DNA from 3 places in the Labrenzia sp. THAF187b genome. Region 3 is predicted to be linked to each of the others. Evidence: riboswitches for the same ligand, from Rfam matches in the RefSeq annotation. Region 3 holds a riboswitch; each other region holds the start of a gene.
The links. Region 3 has a riboswitch for thiamine pyrophosphate ahead of FIV03_RS10935 (ABC transporter permease). Riboswitches for the same ligand answer to the same signal wherever they lie in the genome.
Positions count from the first base shown of each region.

Region 1 (5,606 bases), 2.5 Mb from region 3:
ACGGTAGTGTCTCGCCGCGGTAGCAGCCGTCCCAGTCCAGCGCGACAATCTTGTCTTCAGTCAGATTTTCGTAAGGCGTTCCCGACGGCGTCACCAAAAAACCGGATTCGGTGCGTGCACTGACATTTCCTGAGGTGCCTTTGGTCAGTCCGAGACGAGGCAAGGCACGGGCTGTCTCGATGATCGCAAGGCGCAGGTCAGGTGTGTCACCTGGAAAGGTGGGCATTCGGGGCCTCTTTGGTTCTGGTTCGGGTGCGAGCGTTAGTTTGGCTGCGCGACCGTGGAAGCGGCGCTTACATGACAGGTATCCGGTTGCCTTTTCAAGGTATTGGTTTGATAAATCCCGTGCCCTTGACCACTCGGTTGAGGATCGCGGTGTTAAGGGACTGAATGGCGGGTTTCGCAGACAAGCTCAGGCAATTGCTTGGATCGGCTGCATTGTCGGCAGACCGGACGGGTAGGGGAGCGCATTCCAGGTCGAGGCCGGGGCACCGTTCCAAAGGCCCGCGCTGGGCCGAGCCGGACATGGAAACTCTGTCTGAAGGAGGCGAGCCCAGGAAGTCAGGCCTGCCACCACGCGCGTCCAGATCTCGTAAACGTTCTCAGGTGACGCCGTACTACATCTGGGGAACCCTGGCGTTGCTGGCTGCCGGTTTCGCCGTTGGCGGCCTGTTCCTTCACCTTGCCGGGCAAGGGGGGGAGGAAAGCGTTGCAACCGCCCCCTTGATGCCTGATCCGCTTTCTTCCCTGCAGTCTCCGGCCAAGCAGGTGCTGCTGGCTCCGGAACCGGAACTGTCAGCGGAGCTGAAACGCAGCTTCCTGGGCCAGCCGGATCAGCTATGCGACGAATTACGGTCTCTGGGGCTCGGAAACCCCGGCTGGAGTCGGGCGCCTTTCAGCGAAGGCCGCTGGCAATGTGCATCCGACCTGGTGCCCTTGACTACACCCAGCGTCGACTACGGCTCGACAACTCTTTTCTTTCTGCTGCGCGGCCCATCGGAAAAAAGCATCGATTATCTTCGGCTGAAGCTGGTGGTGGAAGATCCACGCCAGATGCAGATCGGCCTAGATGCGGTCTGGCTGGTGATCGACGCCCTGTCGCTTCGGTATGGCTGGACGGTTCCGGAAGTGTTTCGCGAGGCGGTTTCCGGGTTCAGGCAACTGGAAACGACACACAGGGGCGTGCGGCTGTCGGTTTCGCCGGAAGATCCAAATCTGACGGGTGACCCGCTGGCAAGCCAACGGCTCAACATCATTCTGGACTTTGGCGAGCCGGACCTTATCCGGCCCGCCGACAGGTTTGAAAAAGCACCACCACTGGAAAGCGGCTGGAGTGTCAGGGTCCCGGACGGTCAGGCAAGGGAATGAACTCTTCCGCATCGCCGGGTACCGTATCGAAACGGCCAAGGCGCCAGTCTTCCTTGGCCTGCTCGATGCGCTCTTTCGATGAAGACACGAAGTTCCACCAGATATAACGCCGGCCGTCCATCGGTTCGCCGCCAAGCACTACGAAACGGGCCGGCAGGGGAGACGTGTTTTCGATCACCAGATGATCACCCGGTTTGAACACCAGCAGCTGGGCCGGATCGAAATTCTGGCCGGCAATGGTGATCTGGCCCGAGACCGTATAAAGGCCGCGCTCTTCCCATCCGGCATCCAGCGGGATCTTCGCTCCCGGTTCCAGCGTGATATCGGCATAGAACATGTCGGACGCTGTCTTCACCGGTGCCTTGTGGCCATAAAGCTCGCCCGCGATAAGTTTGACTGAAGCGCCCTTGTCGGCAAATTCCGGCTGTTCCTCAGTGCCGTGGTGCTGGAAGGTCGGGTCGGTCTCTTCCAGGTGTTTGGGCAGGGCCACCCAGCTCTGCAGGCCGAACAGGGGACGTTTTTTCTGCAGGCGTTCCGGCCTCTCACGTTCGGAATGCACGATGCCCTTGCCGGCACTCATCCAGTTCAGAGCACCGGGGGCAATCGCAATCTCCGTTCCAAGGCTGTCACGGTGATACATCTCGCCTTCGAAGAGATAGGTAACTGTCGCCAACCCGATGTGAGGATGTGGACGCACGTCGATACCGCCGCCGACCAAAAGTTCTGCCGGGCCCATCTGGTCGAAGAAGATGAACGGGCCAACCATCCGCCGCCTGGCGGACGGCAAGGCTCGTCTTACCGAAAATCCGCCGAGGTCGGATGTCCGCGGTACGATGATCGTTTCAATCGGGTCACAGCTTGCAGCATTTCCCGGTACGGGATCAGGGCAATTCAACCAGCTCATCTGCCTCTCCATCAAAGAACATTCTGTCTTGCAAACTAGATAGGGCCTGCGAAGCCGAAGTGTCCATTGAACAGTCTGTTTCGGGTTTTCATCCCCTGCACAATCTGTATAACGACCAGCCCTTCCTTGCTTTTGTTTGGTGCGACATGAAACGCGTGATGATCGTTGGCGGCCCGGGCTCGGGCAAAAGCACGCTTGCCGTTGCCCTTGGGCGGAAAACTGGACTGCCGGTGTACCACATGGACAAGATTCACTACCGCTCCGGCTGGAATGAACGGTCCCGGGAAGAGAAAGACCGGCTGACACATGAGGTCCATCTGAAGGATGTCTGGATCTTCGAGGGCGGTCATTCAAGCACCTATGCGGAGCGAGTCGAACGTGCCGACACTTTCATCTGGCTCGACGTCCCGGTAACGCGCCGCATATTTCGAGTGCTGAAACGGTCCGTGAAGTACAATGGGCAGAGCCGTCCGGATCTGGCCGAGGGCTGCCCGGAGCAGTTCAACTGGCAAACTGTTGAATTCCTGAGGTTCATCTGGCGAACGAGACAATCCGCCAGAGCCAAGCTGGAGCACATCTACCGCGAACCTCCGGACCATCTGAAAGTCTATCGGTTCAGCACCCTTGCCGAAATCGACGACTTTCTGGCGAGCCCTCGGCAACAGGGCTGAAGGCTCATCCTGTCTCTTGACAGGTGCGCCTGACGGGCGGCACAACAGGGGCTCACCCGGGGTGCCTCCAGAAGAGGCTGAGATACTGCTGGCGCACTTGCGCAGTGCAGGGACCCGACGAACCTGATCCAGGTCATGCTGGCGAAGGGAAGGTGTTCTCGGTCAAATGCAATTGCCGCCGCAATGCGCCACCCTTGGCCACCTTTCCAAGCCGAATGTCCGAAATGCGGGACCTTTTCCGGTCCGTACGGAGATGCGTTTTATGCAAGCGGGATACCGGTTATCGCGCAAAGGCGAAGGACTTGCGGTCTTTCCCGGAAGAGGGCCGGAATGAGGGTCGGGATAAAGGGAGCAGGTGTCGCCGGTCTGGCGCTGGCGCATGAGCTTGTCTTGCGCGGCGTGCAAGTCGAACTGGTGGAAAAAAGCAGGGATTTGTCCGCCAGTGCTTCCTGGCTCGCAGGTGGCATGCTGGCGCCTTGGTGTGAGCGGGAAAACGCAGAAGAAGAGGTCTTGCGGCTTGGACAAGCGTCCATTGGCTGGTGGCGCAAGGTCCTGCCAGGGCAGGTTCAGCAAAATGGCACGCTGGTTGTTGCTGCGCCGCGCGATACTGGAGAATTGAGCCGGTTCGCTTCTCGGACCAACGGTTTTGAATGGCTCGACAGCGCAGCGCTGGGCGCACTCGAGCCGGACCTCGCAGGCCGTTTTGCAAAGGGGCTCCATTTTGTCGGGGAAGCCCATCTCGATCCGCGCCTGGCTCTCACCACATTAAAGGCAAAGGTTTCAGAAGGTGGTGCTCACGTCAGGTTCGAGGCGCAGGACTTCACCTTGTCGACCGACCTGATTGCAGACTGTACCGGCATGGCCTCGCCGGATCCGCACTTGCGTCCCGTACGCGGTGAAATGTTGATCTTGCATGCACCGGATGTCTCGCTTTCGCGGCCGGTGCGATTTCTGCACCCCCGAATTCCGGTTTACGTGGTGCCTCGTGACAATGGGGTCTTCATGGTCGGTGCGACCATGATCGAAAGTCGCGACCAGGGGGCCGTCAGTGTTCGGTCCACCATGGAACTTCTGAATGCCGCCTACAGCCTGCATCCGGGATTTGCCGAGGCAAAGATCATCGAAACCGGGGTGGGCCTCCGCCCGGCATATCCAAACAATCTTCCTCGTCTCACGTTTACCGGCAACACGTTGTCAATGAACGGATTTTACCGGCATGGCTTCCTGCTTGCTCCGCATTTTGCCACGGAGGCGGCAGACAGGATCGTGCAACACCTTCAGGAGAAGTCCCTTGAAGCTAACCATTAACGGCGAACCTCAGGAAGTTGTCAGCGCGACGCTGGCTGCGCTTCTGGACGAACTGGCCTATGACCATGAGTTTCTTGCAACGGCACGCAACGGCGATCTGGTTTGTGCTGAAGAACGAAGCGCTTGCTTCCTTGAGGCGGGCGACCGTATCGAGATCCTGTCGCCGATGCAGGGAGGATGACGCCCATGTTTGAAGTTTACGGCGAAAGCGTTGCGTCGCGTTTCCTGCTTGGAACTGCCCAGTACCCATCACCCCAAATTCTGTCGGACGCGGTGAAGGTATCCGGGGCTGAAATTCTGACGGTGTCCCTTCGGCGCGAAACGGCAGGAAGTGGCGGAGGCGGCCGGTTCTGGGACCTTATCCGTGAAATGAACGTCAAGGTGCTGCCCAACACTGCCGGATGTCATTCGGTAAAGGAAGCCGTCACCACCGCTAAAATGGCGCGCGACCTATTTGGAACCGACTGGATCAAGCTGGAAGTGATCGGTCATCACGACAGCCTGCAGCCGGATGTCTTTGGCCTCGTGGAAGCCGCACGTATCCTGAGCGATGACGGATTCAAGGTGTTTCCATATACGACGGACGATATTGTTGTCGGCGACCGGTTGCTTGAGGCGGGATGCCAGGTGTTGATGCCCTGGTGTGCGCCAATCGGTTCGGCGAAGGGGCCGGTCAATCCGGATGCCCTTCGTGCTTATCGCAGTCACTTCAGAGGCATCCCACTTGTTGTCGATGCCGGTCTTGGCAGACCGTCCCATGCGGCCGCTGTTCTGGAACTCGGTTTCGATGCGGTACTGCTGAATACGGCTGTCGCAAAGGCCGGAGACCCTGTCGCGATGGCCAAAGCCTTTGCAGTTGCAATTGAGGCCGGTCGCCTGGCCTATAAAGCCCAACCCCTGGAACCCCGCGACATGGCGGTTCCTTCTACCCCGGTTCTCGGAATGGCGGTGTTTGAATGAAGCTCGATCCCTTTTACCTCATCGTCGACAGTTCCGAATGGATCGAGCGACTGGTTCCGCTTGGCGTCAAGCTGGTTCAACTGCGCATCAAGGACGCGAGTGATGAAGTCCTGCGAAAGGAAATCGCAGCATCCAAGAGCGTGTGCGAGAAGCACGGCTGCCAACTTGTCGTGAACGATTATTGGCAGCTCGCGATTGAACTGGACTGCGACTTTGTCCACCTTGGTCAGGAAGACCTTGCTGACGCCGATGTGGCGGCCATTCGCAAGGCGGGGCTGAAACTTGGCGTTTCGACCCATGACGGTGAGGAACTGGAAACAGCGCTTTCTGTCGAGCCCGATTATGTCGCGCTGGGGCCTGTCTATCCGACGATCCTGAAAGAAATGAAATGGGCG
Region 1 is NZ_CP045344.1:4,893,403-4,899,008, reverse strand. Features, by position in the region: gene FIV03_RS22460 (class II aldolase/adducin family protein) at 1-226, opposite strand, end outside; gene FIV03_RS22455 (DUF6030 family protein) at 526-1,368, shown strand; gene FIV03_RS22450 (pirin family protein) at 1,337-2,272, opposite strand; gene FIV03_RS22445 (DNA topology modulation protein FlaR) at 2,419-2,943, shown strand; TPP riboswitch at 2,991-3,111, shown strand; gene thiO (glycine oxidase ThiO) at 3,274-4,251, shown strand; gene thiS (sulfur carrier protein ThiS) at 4,235-4,432, shown strand; gene FIV03_RS22430 (thiazole synthase) at 4,438-5,211, shown strand; gene FIV03_RS22425 (thiamine phosphate synthase) at 5,208-5,606, shown strand, end outside.
Region 1: linked by a shared signal. The riboswitch ahead of thiO (glycine oxidase ThiO) and the one ahead of FIV03_RS10935 (ABC transporter permease) in region 3 are both predicted to bind thiamine pyrophosphate.

Region 2 (5,606 bases), on a different replicon from region 3:
GCCGCACTTAAGGCCGACATCGTTAGAAAGCCAAGCTGAGGTGGGCAATCAATGACTACAACGTCGTAATAGCTTTCAACGCTTGTCAGCACCTCCCCTATTCGGGCGAAAAACATGGACGCTGAACGTCCTTCAGACATTGCTTTGGGCGTTTCATGCTCGAATTCCATCAATTCAAGATTGCCTGGAACAATATGGAGGTTTGGCGTATATGTGGATCGAATGATTTCGCTTAAGGCTCGAGGGTCTTCATAACGGATAGCACCGTAAAGCGTTTCTCCCTCGTCGACATCTAGTTCGGGTTGATGTCCGAACATCGCTGACAATGATGCTTGTGGATCAAGGTCAATTGTTAAAACGCGGTATCCACGCAACGCCAAGAACTGAGCCAAATGAGCAGATGTGGTGGTTTTTCCGGAACCACCTTTGAAGTTCATTACAGTGATAACCTGAAGCTTTTCATCTCCCCGACGGATCGGCACATATTTTGGCGTGCCATTTTTCTCGTCCAAGACCTGACGTATATGATCCATGTCCTCGACAGAATATGTGCGCCTACCGTTCTCGTTTGGTTCGGGGCCATGCCCATCAGCGGCGACCTGACGTAAATAGCCTTCCTTAATGCCAATCAATTTAGCTGCTTCTGCAGGCGAAAATCTTCGGATAGTCTTTTGAGAAGCAGGTGGAAAGATTTTTCGTTGATGTATCTGCAATTGATGAGCGAGCTCATTCGCGTCCGCCGAAAGTGTCGTTGGCAGGTGTTCAGCAGCACCTTCAACCAGAAGATTGGTGTCCATCTCGAAAAATCCTCGAACTGCGCATTTTTGAAAACTACGCCTCAAACTGCGCTGTTACAATATGCTCCGATTCGTTACCAATTTACAAACGCTTAACCAAGTGCATTTTTCAGCCTAGTTTCGACAAGAACTTCGCATTGTTGTCCGCGGACAACTTTTTGGAGTCACCCGGCACATTTCCTTCAACCTTTTGCCGCCAAAGTGACAGCACTTCCTCGTCGAGCCAAGCATCTCTGTATTGACAAACGCACGTGGATGATGGCCGATGGCAACGTTACCAGGGGTGCCCCGGCAAGGGGCTGAGATACTGCTGGGCCGTTGATTGATGGCAGCGCAGTGACCCGTTGAACCTGATCCAGTTCATACTGGCGTAGGGACGGTGCAAGCGCTGCAGTACGACGTTGCCCAGAATCCGGAGCGTCATGGCGTCTTTCCATCATTCCGGCTTCGAACTGGGTCTCCAACTTGAAAGATTGGAGCCTCAGAATGAACATTGCCACCAAGACTATTACGCCCGAAATCACCAAGGGGCCGCTGCCTGCCTCTACAAAGGTTTACAAGCCGGGCGAAATTCATCCCGATATCCGCGTACCAGTGCGCGAGATCGCAGTCCATCCGGCCGCCGGCGAACCGCCCGTCACGGTCTATGATGCCTCCGGTCCCTATACCGACCCGACCCAGGCGATCGATATTGAAATGGGACTGCCGCGCCTTCGCGCCGAGTGGATCGCCGCCCGCGGTGACACGGAGGAATATGAGGGCCGCATGGTCAAGCCGGAAGACAACGGCTTTGCCACCGGCGAGCGCCTGACACTGCAATTCCCTAACCTGCAGAAACCGCGCCGCGCCAAAGACGGCAAGACCGTCACCCAGATCGCCTATGCCCGCGCCGGCATCATCACGCCAGAGATGGAATTCATCGCCATCCGGGAAAACCTTGGTCGCAAGGCTGCAAACGAAAAGCTTCCCCGTGATGGAGAGAGCTTCGGCGCGGCGATCCCGGATTTTGTTACACCGGACTTCGTCCGCGAGGAAGTCGCCCGCGGGCGCGCGATCATCCCAGCCAATATCAACCATCCGGAAGCGGAGCCGATGATCATTGGCCGGAACTTCCTGGTGAAGATCAACGCCAATATCGGCAACTCTGCCGTCACCTCGTCGATGGCGGAGGAAGTCGAGAAAATGGTCTGGGCGACTCGCTGGGGCGCCGACACCGTCATGGACCTATCGACCGGGCGCAACATCCACAACATTCGTGAATGGATCATCCGGAATTCGCCGGTTCCGATCGGCTCGGTGCCGCTCTACCAGGCGCTGGAAAAGGTTGGCGGCATTGCCGAGGACCTTACCTGGGAAGTCTTCCGCGACACGCTGATCGAGCAGGCCGAACAGGGCGTCGACTATTTCACCATCCATGCCGGTGTCCGGCTCTCCTACATTCCGCTCACCGTCAACCGCGTTACCGGCATCGTATCGCGCGGCGGTTCGATTATGGCCAAGTGGTGCCTGCATCATCACAAGGAGAGCTTCCTTTACGAGCATTTCGAGGAGATCTGCGACATTTGCCGTGCCTACGACGTTTCCTTTTCACTTGGTGACGGCTTGCGTCCGGGCTCGATTGCCGACGCCAACGACGCAGCGCAGTTCGCCGAACTGGAAACGCTCGGAGAGCTGACGAAGATCGCCTGGGCGAAAGACTGCCAGGTCATGATCGAAGGCCCTGGTCATGTGCCGATGCACAAGATCAAGGAGAACATGGACAAGCAGCTTGCGGTCTGCGGCGAGGCGCCGTTCTACACGCTCGGACCGCTGACGACCGACATCGCGCCGGGTTACGACCATATCACCTCGGGCATCGGTGCCGCGATGATTGGCTGGTTCGGCACGGCGATGCTCTGCTACGTCACGCCGAAGGAACACCTCGGCCTTCCCGACCGCAATGATGTGAAGACCGGTGTCATAACCTACAAGATCGCCGCCCATGCCGCCGACCTCGCCAAGGGTCATCCGGCAGCGAAGGTCCGCGACGACGCCCTGTCGCGCGCCCGTTTCGAGTTCCGCTGGGAGGACCAGTTCAACCTCGCGCTCGATCCGGAAACGGCCCGTTCGATGCATGACGAGACCTTGCCGAAGGAAGCCCACAAGGTCGCGCACTTCTGCTCCATGTGCGGTCCGAAATTCTGCTCCATGCGGATTTCCCACGATATCCGCGACGCTGCTCGTCAAGAGGGCATGGAGGCGATGGCAGTCAGATATCGTGCTGGCGGCGATCTCTACATGCCAAAGGATCTGTAGTTCATTCGCAGAGGGGAGGGGAGATTCGAGGGGAGGGGTTTAGGGCTCCCTTCGCCCGATGGCCTACCGCTCGATGCGGTAGGCGAGCGGAATGGGCTCCAAAATCGGTATTTTGATAAAAGGCCTTTGCTCAGCTATTCCGGGAGCGGTCCTGCGGCACCGTTTCACGGTTTTGTCACGCTTGGCCGCCGTTTTTCACGTTTGCACACTACCGGCCGATGTCGCGAGGACATCCGATTGCCTGTTTGACATCCATCATTTGGAAAATTCAGAGAATTGACTTATATTCTTGTCCGGAGTGGGATGGCAGGTTTCCCCGCCGCCCCCTTCCCTAAAGTATGAATTGGACCCGGATTTCGATTTGCAAGGTCGTCCGGGTCTTTTTCACTTTAAGGGTAACGCTGATAGGCCAATGCCACATCGTCGTTACCTCCGGTTTGAGAGCAAGGCTGTTGCCTCAGCCGGGCTAGCCAATCCGGCCCGGTCGCGCCGCTTGCTCTGCGCTGCTGCTTTTGCTGCTCAAAACTGAATCAGGTTTCCTCTTTGTAGAGCGCTAAAACTCTCGGGTTCGTTAACTGGTCGTGCGTTGTCTCAAATGTGGCACCGTCCCATTCAATCCACGCTTCCCAACCGGTCGGCGTCGCTCTGCCGTACCATACTCGAACGCTAATCCGATTGTTCGGCAATTCTTCGACTATGGAAACTGTGTGCGTGCCGCCGAGGCCGGAATCAATGTCATAGACTTTGACTTTTCGTATCGGTCCCATGGTTCCCCTCACAGCAACGCAAGTTGTTCGGCTGGGCGAAGTGGGACGACCGGGACCGGCAGGGCGCTTAGGCGCTCCTGCACCTGACCTTGCCGGGCGCGATCCTGGGCAAACTCGTAGCAGGCAATTTCGCAAATGATCGAGGTATCCTTCCAATCGTCCCTGTACATCGAGGTATCGACGCCCGCGCCTTCATACATGTGGAACCCTGACAACTTCTGATATTCAGCCGCAGGACCGGTTTCAACCCTCTGAAAGCATTGCGCGCCGGAATATCGGAAGGCGGCGGACGCTTGCGGGACGATGAATGCGCCCCGATTGGCCAGTTCGGCCGCGATGTCGATCACGTGAAACTCAAACTGGCGGCCACGATAGCGCGGTCCATTGCCGGCGCGCTTCACGGCACCGAACGGCGGATTGGACACGGCCACGTCAAAACGCTCTCCACCAAGCTCCCTTTGCCAGTCCCTCCAGTCAAAGACATCGGCGCAGATCCAACGAGCCTCCGGCAGCAGCTTTCTGCCCACCTCGACATATCGGGGATTCAGCTCAACGCATGTCAGGTCCGGGCAATTGTCGGCCCATTTCGCGCGGTGGTGCAGGAAGTAGGACAGGATTCCGATCCCGGCGCAAAGATCGATGACGCGGCTGCCAGCGCCCCCGGCATCGATGGAGAAGTCTGCAGCCAGCCCCCAGGGCGTAAAGAACGCCCCGGATGCTCCGTTGATGTGGTTCGCGCCTTCGTGCCAGTTCTGAAACACGAAGTCTTTTTCGTCTTCGCTCAAGCGATCCTTGGTCAGGACCGCCTCGGCCTCCGCGTGGGCCTTGCGCTGCGATTTGGTGAGTTTCGCCATGGCTTAAAACTCCCCATCTACAACGATGATGGGTTCGCTCTTGTCCATGCGAATATTCAAACCTGTCAGGCCGATTCCGATCAGGTCCGGGCCTTCGAAGTTGGTCAATTCAGGATCCATCACAGGCCGGTAAACCGTGATCAGCTCCGCGATCTCCTCGACGGTCATGCGAGGCTCGGCAATGTCTCCGTGCTCATCCCTGCCCACGATGACAAGGTTTCCGGCAAACGGATTTGGAAAGTCCTTGAGGCGAACGATTGTATGAAGACCGTCTGTCAGGCCGTTGTCGTCCACGAAGACATCGTGATTGTCATCGAGGCGGGCGACATCGAAAAAGCTGCACTTGATGCGCTGTTTGACTTCCGCAATGTAGTTTGCCCGGCTTAGGGAGATATTGGCCATTGCCCCGAAAAAGGCATCGTAAAAATAGGCCGTGACGAACTCGGATTTGTTGGTCATAGAGCGATCCCTCAACCTGCGAGGCCGACACAGCAAGCGACCAGCCCGAAGCTGAACAGGCTCACGCTGACAAGCGCGCAGAATTCTTTGATAAACATCTATTTCTCTCCTTCTTCCCGTGGAACGCGGGTTCTGTCCCCGAAAGGGCAGGAGCCCGGCTCCTGCTCCTGAGACCTCGGCGGCGAGAGTGTGGGGGAGGGGGACAAGGGGAAAAAACGGAGGGGACTCCCCACCTATTTCAAGTGCTAATTTCACTTGTTTCGATCCTTGATTTCCCGGCTTCTCCCGCTGCCTTTCTGCGAGGGTTCGCAGCGCTGCGCTGCAACCCTTGCCTCGCGGCGAGCAGCGGGTGTGCAAGCGGAGAGGTCCTTCGCGGGGACCCTGCTGCACGAAGCGTGGAACGCGCGTAGGAAGCTGGGCGGAAGGCACCTTGA
Region 2 is NZ_CP045346.1:71,318-76,923, forward strand. Features, by position in the region: gene repA (plasmid partitioning protein RepA) at 1-797, opposite strand, end outside; TPP riboswitch at 1,067-1,192, shown strand; gene thiC (phosphomethylpyrimidine synthase ThiC) at 1,284-3,092, shown strand; gene FIV03_RS30665 (methyltransferase) at 3,868-4,713, opposite strand; gene FIV03_RS30670 (hypothetical protein) at 4,717-5,172, opposite strand.
Region 2: linked by a shared signal. The riboswitch ahead of thiC (phosphomethylpyrimidine synthase ThiC) and the one ahead of FIV03_RS10935 (ABC transporter permease) in region 3 are both predicted to bind thiamine pyrophosphate.

Region 3 (5,606 bases):
ACCTGAAAACAATGGTGCTGCACGCAGAAGCGTTTACAGCCGTGCGCGCAATGCCATTGTCAATCAGCTGAAAGCCTATGAGCCGCCGCTGGCGCCGTCCGAGATCACGGCCGAGCAGCTGCGTCTGGAAGAAGCCATCCGCAAGGTGGAAGCCGAAGCCGCCCGCGAAAGCCTCGGTCTCAGCCCCACCGTTCCGAAGGTCGAGACGCCGACCCCGGCGCCGCAGGTTTCCGCACCGCCCGTGACGCCGCCTCCGGCCGAACCGGTGGCAGAGGCTGCGCCCGAAGCGCCTGCGCCTGCACCGCAGGAACCTGAAACAACTGCAGCGCCGGTGGTGGGTACCCCGGCTCCGTCGCCCTTGAAGGAAACCCTGACACAGGCCGAAGCGCTTGGCACCGCGGCCAGCCAGGCTGTTCACCACGCCAAGGAAGCTGCCGACCCGGGCGCTGCGCCTGTGCGCCAGGAGCCCTCTTTCGGCGGACCGGTGCAGCCGGAACAGGCAGATGATGGCCTGTTCGAGCCTGCAGATAACGCCGGTGCGGCCGATCCCGCCGACCAGGCTTATCCTGGCGACGAGACAACCAAGCCGAAGGACAAGTCGACCTCCAAGAAAAGCCGCTCAAAGCGCGCCAAGCCGAGTGCTTCGGATGCGCTGCGTGGTGATTCATCCGGTAGCCGCACCGTTCCGATCGCGATTGCTGCAGGTGTCCTGCTGCTGGTGCTCCTGGGCGCCGGAGCCTATTTCCTGATGCCTGCGGGCGATGAGACAGCCGATAGCGGCAACGTGCCGATCGCGTCTTCTTCGCAAACGCCTGTCGATACGCAGCCGGACACCACGCCGGAGCCTTCGACCGCTGCCCCTGCCGGGGAAGGTGAAGAGCCTTCGAAAAACACCGACCGCCTGTTGAACGAAGGCGAGACGGATGTGGTTGCCCCGGATGCACGTACGGTAACCACGACGACAATTACCGGACAGTCTGATTCGCCTGCGCCGGCCGATACACCGCAGGTCGATACACCAGCTTCCGCTGCGCCCGAACCTTCTCAGCCGTCCATCGTGACGAGCGGAGAAAACGATCAGTCTTCTGCAACCACCGAAAGCCCGATTGCGGTACCGGAAGACAATCTCTCGGCCATTTCGCCAGACGAAACTTCACCGGCTCCGTCCGCCACGGCTGCGGATTCCTCGGTGCAGCGCTCTATCCTTTACGAAGAAGGGGAAGAGTCCGGCGGTGCCGGAACGGCTGCGCAAGGCGCTGTCGTTTGGGGTGTCGATGAAGAAACGAATCTGGACGGCAAGGCTCTCGCGGTTCTGAGCGCCTCCATTGAAATCCCCGAGCGGGATGTGAAGGTCGACATTCGCATCAAGCCGAATGACGATACCTCCTTGCCCGCCAGCCATCTGGTCGAGATCAAGTACGAGTTCCCGGAAAACTTCGCTCCGGGTGATGTCGTCAACGTGCCCGGCCTGGTCATGAAGCCTACGGAAGAAGCCCGCGGTGATGCGCTGATCGGCGCTTCCGTGAAAGTGTCTCCGGGCTTTTTCTGGATTGCCCTTTCCAGCCTGCCGAACGAGCAGCAACGCAATCTCGCCCTGCTGCGCGAACGCGGCTGGATCGACATTCCGATGCTTTATGAAAACGGCAAGCGCGGCATCCTGACCCTGGAAAAGGGAACCGCCGGTGCAGATGCCGTTGAAAAGGCGATCACGTCCTGGCAAGCCGGCTAAGCGCCAGCCTGCCTCCTTTCAAAATCTGAAAAAGCCGCCTCACGGCGGCTTGCCTTTTTCCGTCACACAAGGCATGGTCCGCCTTGGTCCGAGGGGTGTTCCGGTTACCGGAGCTGAGATGGCGTAATGCCGAACCCTTAGAACCTGATCCGGGTCATGCCGGCGAAGGGACGGAATCCTTAGCCTATTCCCGGATCTCCATTGTCATTTTCGGCTTGTCCGAAGACGGGAGATCCTATGCGTACTTGTCCGCGACCACTGCGGTCGCCGCACATCCGAATGCCGGTATCGGCTTTCATACGTTCCTGTCGGCCAATGGCGACGGGAGCTGCGGGATGATGGCGTTTGTGAAAGCTGTTGCCAGGACCATACTCGGCCTGCTGCTGACTGTCGCAATCTGGGCGGCTATCGTCCATGTGTTCGACACCCAGCATTATATCCTGCCGGGTCCGGACCGCGTCTTTACAGCCTTTGTCAAACACGCAGGCTTCCTTCTGCATCATGCCGGCATTACGGCCTATGAGACGGTGCTCGGGTTTGTGCTGGGGGCAGCCGCCGGGGCATTGCTTTCCGTTCTTTTGTGGCTGTTTCCGATTGCTGCAAGATTTGCCATGCCACCCATTCTGGTGACGCAGGCCCTGCCTGTTTTCGCAATCGCGCCGATCCTGGTGCTCTGGCTCGGTTTCGGGCTGGCATCCAAGATCGTCGTTATCATCCTGGTCATCTTCTTCACGGTCACATCGACGTTTTTCGATGGCCTGCAGCGGCTTGACCCGGGTTTGTGCGATCTCGCCCGGCTTTATCGTCTGTCTCGCCTGAAGGAACTCTGGTTCTTTCGCCTGCCGTCAGGCTTGCCGGCGTTTGCCTCCGGCCTGCGGGTGGCCGCGGTGTTCGCTCCCATGGGAGCGATCATCGGCGAATGGGCCGGGGCGAAAGGAGGCCTTGCCTTCATCATGCTTCAAAGCAGCAACCGGATGCAGGCGGACATGATGTTCGCCGCCCTGATCCTGCTCGCGGCGATGGTGCTGATCATGCGCTTTGCCGTGAACCATCTCACCCGACTTCTTGTTCCATGGCAGCCGCTCAGCTAGCTGCCGCTCTACGGAGGACCTCATGAAAAAACAAATCCTGTCACTCGCATTGGCCGCCGGGCTGCTGGCATCGGGGCCGGTACAGGCCAATGAGAAACTGACCTTGCTGCTCGACTGGTTCATCAATCCGGATCACGCGCCGCTGGTAACTGCGCAGACCAAGGGTTTCTTCGAGGCAGAAGGCCTCGAGGTTGAGATCATCGAACCGGCGGACCCGGCAATGCCGCCGAAACTGGTTGCTGCCGGGCAGGGCGATATCGCGGTGTCCTATCAGCCGACGCTTCATGCGCAAATCGAGGAAGAGCTGCCGCTGAAATGGATCGGTACGCTGGTGGAAACGCCCCTCAATTCGCTCATCGTGCTCAAGGACGGCCCGATACAGGAACTGAAAGACCTCAAGGGCAAGAGTGTCGGCTTTTCCGTGTCCGGCTTCGAGGACGCGATGCTGGGCCAGATGCTGCGTTCGGCCGGTCTGACCATGGATGATGTCGAACTGGTGAATGTCAATTTCGCGTTGTCAGGCTCTCTGCTTGCCGGTCAGGTTGATGCGGTGATCGGCGCATATCGCAATTTCGAGCTCACCCAGCTCGAAATCGAAGGCAAACCCGGCAAGGCCTTCTTCCCCGAAGAAAACGGTGTGCCGATCTTTGATGAGCTGATCTATGTCGTCAACAAGGACAAGACGGACGATCCACGCTTCGCCAAGTTCCTGGCAGCCGTGGAAGCGGCCACCATCTATCTGAGCAATCACCCGGAAGAAGCCTGGAATGCCTTCATAGAAGCGTATCCGAACCTCAATGACGAGCTGAACAGGCGTGCATGGTTCGATACGTTGCCGCGGTTCGCCAAGCGTCCGGCTGCACTTGATGAAGGCCGCTACCAGCGCTTTGCAGAGTTCATGGCCGAAGCCGGTCTGATCAGCAAGGTCGTGCCGGTGGAGAGCTACACGGCCGAAATCCGCTGAGAGGTTGAAGGAACGTTGCCAAGGACAAGACGGCGCTGGAGCCAGTCTCCAGCGCTTCTGACCACCGGCAAAGAAGCTCCCTCTCTCCGTCGTCACCCCGGCCAAGCGTTGCGCGAGCCGGGGCCGGGAAGGCGGAAGCCTCTGTGAGTGTCTGTGGTTTTCAGACGATGGCTTCCGGGCTCTCCGATCCCGGATCTTCGCTGCGCTGCGTCCGGGATGACACCGGGAAGGACTTTCAAACAAAAGAAAAGCGCTGGAGCCTGGGCTCCAGCGCTTTTTTGTTTTTTCCAGGTTCGGCTATCTCAGGCCGTGGGCTGGTCCATGGTGCGGGCGCTGTTGCGCACGGCTTTCTGAACCTTTTCGAAGGCGCGAACCTCGATCTGGCGGACGCGCTCGCGGCTGACACCGAATTCGCCCGAAAGGTCTTCCAGCGTCATCGGGTCTTCGGCCAGGCGGCGTGCTTCAAAGATGCGCCGTTCGCGCTCGTTGAGCACGTCCATCGCGTCGTTCAGCATCTTGCGACGCATGTCCAGCTCTTCCTGATTGGCAAGCAGGGTTTCCTGACTGTCGCTTTCATCGACAAGCCAGTCCTGCCATTCACCGGCATCAGCTTCCGCGCGCACGGGCGCATTCAGGCTGGCATCGCCGCCCAGACGGCGGTTCATGGACACCACTTCCTCCTCGGACACCCCGAGTTTGGTGGCAATCTCAGAGACCTGATGCGGCTTCAGATCGCCTTCGTCCAGCGCCTGGATCTTGCCCTTGAGGCGACGCAGGTTGAAGAACAGGCGTTTCTGGTTGGCCGTGGTCCCCATTTTCACGAGGGACCATGAGCGCAGGATGTATTCCTGGATAGCCGCCTTGATCCACCACATGGCATAGGTCGCGAGCCGGAACCCCTTGTCCGGTTCAAAGCGCTTGACCGCTTGCATCAGGCCGACGTTGCCTTCGGAAACGACTTCTCCGATCGGCAGGCCGTACCCGCGGTAACCCATGGCAATCTTGGCGACGAGGCGTAGATGGGAATTGACTAGGCGTTCTGCAGCTTCAGGGTCTTCATGCTCTTTGTAGCGCTTGGCGAGCATGTACTCTTCCTGCGGCTGAAGCATCGGAAACTTGCGGATCTCGTCCAGATACCGGCTGAGACCGCCTTCCCCTGCTGTAAGCGTCGGAACGTTCTGGGCCATATCATGCACCCCCTTTCGTCAAGTTTGCGACCCCTTCCTCCCGCTGCCCCGCAGTGATACGCAAGCAAGCCATTTTTGAGGGAAGGCGGACGCACAATAGTGTCCGTACAGGCACACAAGAGCTTCTAATATAGGTCCAAATTGGCCGATTGCATGGTCAGAAAACGAAAACGCATCCTAAAATTTTTGTAATCCGGACAAAAGATTTGCGAAATCATCCGGGTAAGGGCTCTCAAAGCGCAAGGTTTTACCATTTGCCGGGTGTTCGAAAGCCAGCAGGCCGGCATGCAGGGCTTGCCTGTGAAAACCGTTCACGAGGCTTTTGAGCGGCTCATCCAGACGGTTTGCCTTGGTCTTGAAACCCGACCCGTAATCATCGTCTCCGATCAGCGGATGACCAATGTGGGCCATGTGCACGCGGATCTGGTGGGTGCGTCCGGTTTCAAGACGGCATTCCAGCAGCGAGGCGAGCGCAGGCTGTTCGGCATTGCCGAAGCGCTCCTTCACCTGCCAGTGGGTAATGGCGTGACGGCCGGAAGTCTTGACGACGGCAATCTTCTGACGGTTTGCCTGTGAGCGGGCCAGATTGGCGTTGATCGTGCCTTTCAGGCCGGAGGGTGCTCCCCAGACCAGAG
Region 3 is NZ_CP045344.1:2,365,967-2,371,572, forward strand. Features, by position in the region: gene FIV03_RS10930 (hypothetical protein) at 1-1,729, shown strand, start outside; TPP riboswitch at 1,811-1,917, shown strand; gene FIV03_RS10935 (ABC transporter permease) at 1,975-2,820, shown strand; gene FIV03_RS10940 (ABC transporter substrate-binding protein) at 2,843-3,784, shown strand; gene rpoH (RNA polymerase sigma factor RpoH) at 4,087-4,971, opposite strand; gene FIV03_RS10950 (RluA family pseudouridine synthase) at 5,149-5,606, opposite strand, start outside.